Regions from separate parts of the Carboxydocella sp. JDF658 genome, predicted to be linked through region 1. Evidence: riboswitches for the same ligand, from Rfam matches in the RefSeq annotation. Region 1 holds a riboswitch; the other holds the start of a gene.
What was found. Region 1 has a riboswitch for glycine ahead of JDF658_RS07255 (alanine--glyoxylate aminotransferase family protein). Riboswitches for the same ligand answer to the same signal wherever they lie in the genome.
Positions count from the first base shown of each region.

Region 2: linked by a shared signal. The riboswitch ahead of gcvT (glycine cleavage system aminomethyltransferase GcvT) and the one ahead of JDF658_RS07255 (alanine--glyoxylate aminotransferase family protein) in region 1 are both predicted to bind glycine.

Region 1 is NZ_BDLR01000037.1:6,360-9,564, forward strand. It holds gene serA (phosphoglycerate dehydrogenase) at 1-163, opposite strand, end outside; gene JDF658_RS07255 (alanine--glyoxylate aminotransferase family protein) at 210-1,355, opposite strand; T-box leader at 1,427-1,653, opposite strand; glycine riboswitch at 1,756-1,854, opposite strand; gene pdxT (pyridoxal 5'-phosphate synthase glutaminase subunit PdxT) at 2,032-2,601, opposite strand; gene pdxS (pyridoxal 5'-phosphate synthase lyase subunit PdxS) at 2,603-3,205, opposite strand, start outside.
Region 2 is NZ_BDLR01000073.1:6,676-9,880, reverse strand. It holds gene JDF658_RS10605 (ABC transporter permease) at 1-226, shown strand, start outside; gene JDF658_RS10600 (ABC transporter ATP-binding protein) at 228-1,289, shown strand; glycine riboswitch at 1,342-1,443, shown strand; gene gcvT (glycine cleavage system aminomethyltransferase GcvT) at 1,620-2,717, shown strand; gene gcvH (glycine cleavage system protein GcvH) at 2,724-3,101, shown strand; gene gcvPA (aminomethyl-transferring glycine dehydrogenase subunit GcvPA) at 3,122-3,205, shown strand, end outside.

The DNA.
Region 1 (3,205 bases):
TGATCTTGGTAGCACTGCGCACCACCACGGCATCATAGGCGGGAATCATCTCCACCAGTTGCTGTTCGCTCAGCTTTTCCTCGATTACGTCCACAGTAAACCCGGGTTCCCGCAAGATATCTATTCCTTTTTCACTGACACCATCTAAGACCAGTATCCGCATAAAAATCCCCTTTCCCCTTATCTAACTTCATTAACTGCGAAACCTCTTACCCTTCCAGAAATACCTTCTGGGCGGCAGCCACACCGGCACCCAGCTGTACCGGATAGCCCACTTCAACCAGGGCCATTTCCAGCGCCCCAATAGCCAGGATAATATCCAGCTTATCGGCATAACCCATGTGGCCGATCCGGAAAATCTTGCCCTTCAGTTTGCCCTGGCCACCGGCAAAAGTGACCCCGTATTTGGTACGCAATACCTTGCGCAGGTCTTCGGTATTGAGCTGGTCATTGCCCTTAACAGCAGTTACAGTATGGGAAGCTACTTCATCAGCAGCCAGCAACTCCAGGCCCAGTGCTCTGATCGCGGCCCGGGTAGCTTTTGTCATAAGGGCATGCCGGGCAAAGACTTCCGGTAAGCCTTCCGCCAGGATCATGTCCAGAGCAGCTTCCAGCCCGTAAAAGAGGGTAACATTGGGAGTCCAGGCGGTATTCCACTCCGCCATATTTTTTCTGGCCTGCTTCAGGCAGAAGTAGAAACGGGGAGCTTTGGCCGTCTCCATAGCCTGCCAGGCCTTTTCACTGACACTGACCAGAGCCAGCCCCGGCGGCAACATCAAGGCCTTCTGGCTACCGGTAACCATGATATCCACCTGCCATTCATCAGTGCGGATATCCATCCCGCCCATGGAGCTGACGGCATCCACCAGCAGGACAGCATCGGTTTTGGCCACCAGGGCTCCCAGACCCCCGATATCATTGGTCACACCGGTGGAAGTCTCATTGTGGGTAGCCAGCACGGCCCGGTACTGATTGGTAGCCAGCTTTTCCTCTACCTGTTTCAAATCAATGGCTTCACCCCAGGGGAACTCCAGAGCATCTACCTCTGCCCCGTATAAACGGGCGATTTTGGCAAAACGCTCGCCGAAGTTACCGGTAACCAGGGCCAGTACCTTGTCCCCAGGGCTGATCACATTGGCCACTGCCGTTTCCAGTCCCCCCGTACCGGACTGGGTGAGAATAAACAGGTCCTTTTCAGTCTGAAAAACCTGTTTGGCCTTTTTAATCAGCCGTTCGTGCAGTTTGGCAAAGTCCCCACTGCGGTGACCGATCATGGGCCGAATCATGGCCTGCTGGACCGCCGGTGGAATAGGTGTCGGCCCAGGAATCATCAGATACTTTTTGTCCTGCAACATTAAAATCAACCCCTCTCCCGGATTTAGATGATTATTATAAATAGAAAAGCTCTCATCCATAAAGCCTCAGCTTTAGGGACGAGAGCTTGTTCCCGCGTTGCCACCCTAATTGGCCAAAAGGCAATAATATCCCCTTGACCCTCTCGATGCGATAACGGCGCCACCGTATCCACTTACCAGGCCACGGCCCTTCGGTGGATCCCCTCCAGGGCGGATTCAGCAGTTCCCAGGACCGGTTCGCACCAACCACCGGCTCTCTTGCCTGTTTCCTGCCTATGTTCCCTTTCAACGGGTTACCCTTATGAGATGATGGTTAGATGGAATTATAAGAAAGGACCAATCTCCTGATTGGTCCTCTGGTCACTGCTGCTAAAAGGGTAAACGAAGCCACAAACGCATCCTGTCGCTCCCTGTCCTTTTGCCTGAGAGATTGACCTGCCGGCTGGCAGGCTTGCTCCTTCGGCGCCCGGTCTTGCCAGGTCTCTCCAGAGGTCTGTCCGGTTACAGTACCTGGCTCAAAAGCCACCTGAGAGTTTGAGCGGCATAATACCGCCTTGCCCCTTCGGCGGTAACGGGTAAACCCCGTTACCTTCTTCTGCAACCTTCATCCAGAAGCTGTATTCATTTTTGTTTACAATTATACGAAGACAAATGTCTTATGTCAAGTAACATTCACTTATTTTTTACACAAATCCACAAAATACTGATGCAAACGATAATCCTCGGTCAGCTCGGGATGGAAAGCCGCCGCCAGCGCCTTGCCCTGTCGGGCCAGGACGATCTTGTCCTGGAAGGTAGCCATTACCTCAACCCCGGAACCAACTCGTTCAATGTAGGGGGCCCGGATGAAAACCGCCCGCAGGGGCTGTGCTCCGATAGCGGGAACCGGCAAATCCACTTCAAAGCTGTCCACCTGTCGACCATAGGCATTGCGCTTGACAGTCATCTCCATCAAGCCCAGCCGCGGCTGTTCACTGCCCATAATCTCGGTTGCCAGCAGAATCAAGCCGGCACAGGTTCCAAAAACCGCCATCCCCTGCTGAAAACGCTCCTTGATTTCGGAGAGCAGGCCAAAATCCACCATCAATTTGCCGATGGTAGTTGATTCACCTCCGGGGATTACCAGCCCCGCCAGCTCTGCCAATTGCTCCTTTTTACGTACTTCAACAACTTCCACACCCAGTTTTTCCAGCACCAGCCGGTGCTCCCGAAAAGCACCCTGCAGAGCCAATACCCCGATTTTCATTTTACCAGCCCCGATCCTGCATTCTCATTTCTGGAGTAATAGTGGAAATATCGATCCCGACCATGGGCTCACCCAGGTCTTTAGAAACTTCCGCCAGTACCTGCGGATCATTGTAGTGGGTTGTGGCAGCTACAATGGCCCGGGCCCGTTTGACCGGATCCCCGGATTTGAAGATACCGGAGCCGACGAAAACACCATCACAGCCCAGCTGCATCATCAAAGCTGCATCAGCAGGAGTAGCGATACCGCCAGCAGCAAAGTTCACCACCGGCAACTTCCCGGTTTTGGCCACTTCCACCACCAGTTCATAGGGAGCGCCCATCTCCTTGGCTGCAGTCATCAGCTCTTCCTGGGGCAGCATCTGCAGACGGCGAATTTCTCCCATCACCGTGCGAAAGTGTTTGACTGCTTCCACCACATTACCGGTACCAGGCTCGCCTTTGGTCCGGATCATAGCAGCCCCTTCCCCAATCCGGCGCAGCGCTTCCCCCAGGTTTTTAGCCCCGCAGACGAAGGGTACCTTGAACTCCCATTTATTGATGTGGAATTTATCATCCGCAGGAGTGAGGACCTCGCTTTCGTCAATATAGTCCACGCCCAGGGA
Region 2 (3,205 bases), on a different contig from region 1:
GCTGGCAGCAGTCATGGCCGGATTTGGAGCAGTGGTTTCGGAAGTAGGTGCTTCCATGATGGTAGGGGGCAATATCCAGGGGGAAACCCGGGTTTTAACCACAGCAACAGTAATGGAAGTAAGTAAAGGCAATTTTGGCCTGGCCATGGCTTTGAGTTTTGTTCTGCTATTTTTAAGTTATGGAGTAACCTATCTGCTCACCCTGTTGCAGCAAAGGAGAGGTTGAAATGGGCTGGCCGCTGTTACTGGAAAATCTACAGGTAAAGCGCGGGGGTAAGCTGGTACTTGCCTTGCCGCGCTTAGAGGTTGGAGCCGGGGAAATCATGGCGGTGCTGGGTCCTAATGGGGCAGGCAAAAGTACATTGCTGCTGACAGTGGCCGGGATCCTCTGCCCCAGCCAGGGCAGCATTCGCGCCGGGGAAATGGTCTGGGGCCCGGGCCGGGACCCTTATCAATGGCGCCAGGCGGTAACCCTGGTTTTTCAGGAGGCATTGCTGGTCAGTGGAACCGTACTGGATAATGTCACCCTGGGGCTGAAATTTCGTGGCCTATCTGCCCGGGAGCGGGAACAGCTGGCCGGGCCCTGGCTGGAACGGCTGGGCCTGACGGAGCTGGCCCGGCGCCGAGTTCAAGATTTAAGTGGAGGGGAAGCTCAGCGGGTAGCCCTGGCCCGTGCCCTGGTTCTTAAGCCCCAGGTGCTCTTGCTGGATGAACCTTTTGCCGCTGTGGATGCACCTACCCGTAGCCGTCTCCTGCGGGAATTGCGTCTGTTATTGAAAGAAACGGGCATCACCACCCTGTTCATTACCCATGACTTTCGGGAATTGCCGTTACTGGCTGACCGGGGGCTGGTACTGTTGCAGGGGCAAATGGCTCAGGTGGGAACGGTGCGGGAACTGGCCGAACGGCCGGCTAGTGAGGCGATAGCTCGTTTTTTTGGGGTGGAAAATCTCTGGCCTACCGGAGGAAGTCTGCCGGGTTTAAAGGAACTGCCGCCCGGTCTGGGGGCTATTCCGGCCCGGTGCGTGCGAATCCTCGGCGCCAAACCGGCTGTAGCCGGTGAGAGCTGGCTTTGGCCTGGGAAGGTAAAATATGTGGAAGAACACTGGGATGGGGTTTACTATTGTCTCCTTTGTGAAGGACTGGAAGTTTGGGGCTGGGCAGATAACCAGCTGCGGCTGCAATTAGGGGAACAGGCCTGGGCAGTAATCAATAAAAAACAGTTACATTATATTGAAACCCGGAATAGCCTAAATTTTTTGTCAGATCAAGAAGGACTTCCGGGTTAGTTGGCGAATATATTATAAATGGAGACCTGCCTTGAAACTGAATATACGGGGGAGGAAGAGGTCGGGAGAGACCCTTAAAGGGCGCCGAAGGAGCAAGATGGGCGGTTGGCGGCCGCAGATCAAAACTCTCAGGCAAAAGAACTGACTTCAGACCCCACTCTGGAGAGCTTTCGGGTAGACTGCCAGGTTGCCCGAAACACCCAAGGGGAAGCCCGTAACTATTGCGGGTAATCTCTCAGGTAACCAGGACAGAGAAAAGCCAAAAAGGCTTGTCTCTGTCCTTTTTATTTGTCCCCATTGGCACATACTAATGTTAAGGAGGTGTTCCTGTTGGCAGAATTGAAACGCACTCCCCTTTATGAGTTGCATATAGCCGCCGGAGCGAAGATGGTGGATTTTGGGGGCTGGGAAATGCCGGTTCAGTACAGTGGCATTATCGATGAACACCAGACCGTCCGCCAGGCAGCAGGTCTTTTTGATGTCTCCCACATGGGGGAAATTACCGTTAAAGGCCCCGGGGCCCTGGCCTTTCTGGAAAAGTTGCTGCCCAACCAGGTGGCCAGGTTAGCAAAAGGGCAAATCCTCTATTCTCCCATGTGCTATGAACACGGTGGCACGGTGGATGACCTGCTGGTATACAAGGAGGATGCGGAGGAATATCTCCTTGTAGTCAATGCCGGCAATACTGATAAGGATTATGAATGGATCAAGCAGCTGGCCCCGGCAGGAGTGGAGGTGGAAAACATTTCCCATACTGTGGCCCAGCTGGCCATTCAGGGACCTCAGGCTACTGCGATCCTTAAGCCCCTTACTCCCGTTCAGTTAGATGCTATTCGCTACTACTGGTTCACCCGAGGTGAGGTTGCGGGCATACCCTGTATTATCTCCCGCACCGGCTACACCGGGGAGGATGGCTGGGAACTTTATTGTTCACCGGACCAGGCCAGGCAGCTCTGGCAAACCCTGCTTACGGCTGGACAGGATAAGGGTATTAAGCCTATCGGTTTGGGGGCCCGGGATACCCTGCGCTTTGAGGCTGCTATGCCTCTATATGGCCATGAACTGAGCGAAGATATTACACCCCTGGAAGCTGGCCTGAAGAGATTCATCGCCCTTGATAAACCGGAAGATTTCATCGGCAAGACTGCTCTTACGGCCCAGGCTGAAGCAGGACTGAAGCGCAAGCTGGTAGGTCTGGAAATGGTAGAGCGGGGCATTGCCCGGCAGGGTTATCCCGTAGTTTATCAGGGCCAGGAAATTGGGATGGTTACATCCGGAACCATGGCTCCAACCCTGGGGAAAAACCTGGCCATGGCCCTCATAGCTGCTGATGTGGCCCAAACTGGTCAGGAAGTAGCCGTTATGATTCGTAACAAGGAAGTAAAGGCAAAAATCGTTAGTTTGCCTTTTTATAAAAGAGGGAGGTAATTGAGTATGAGCAAAGTGCTGGCAGATTTAAAGTACACCAAAGATCATGAATGGGTAAAAATTGAAGGAAACATGGCGATTATCGGCATCACAGACCATGCCCAGGAAGCCCTTGGCGATGTGGTATTTGTGGATTTGCCGCCGGTGGGCACTGAAATCACTGCCGGTGAAAGTTTCGGTACTGTGGAATCCGTGAAGGCTGTTTCCGACATCTACGCTCCGGTAACCGGCAAAGTGGTGGAAGTAAACCAGGAGCTTATCGACGCCCCTGAAAAAATCAATGAAGATGCCTATGCTGCCTGGATGGTCAAGGTGGAAATCAGCGAAGAACCGGCGGATTTGCTGACTGCTGACGAATACGAAGAATTGCTGGCCAACGAATAAGAGCGAGGGGGCATAACCGCATGTATATACCGCATACCGAGGCTGAGCGGCGGGAAATGCTGGCCGCTATGGGAGTGAACAGTATTGAGGACTTGTTTGCTGAC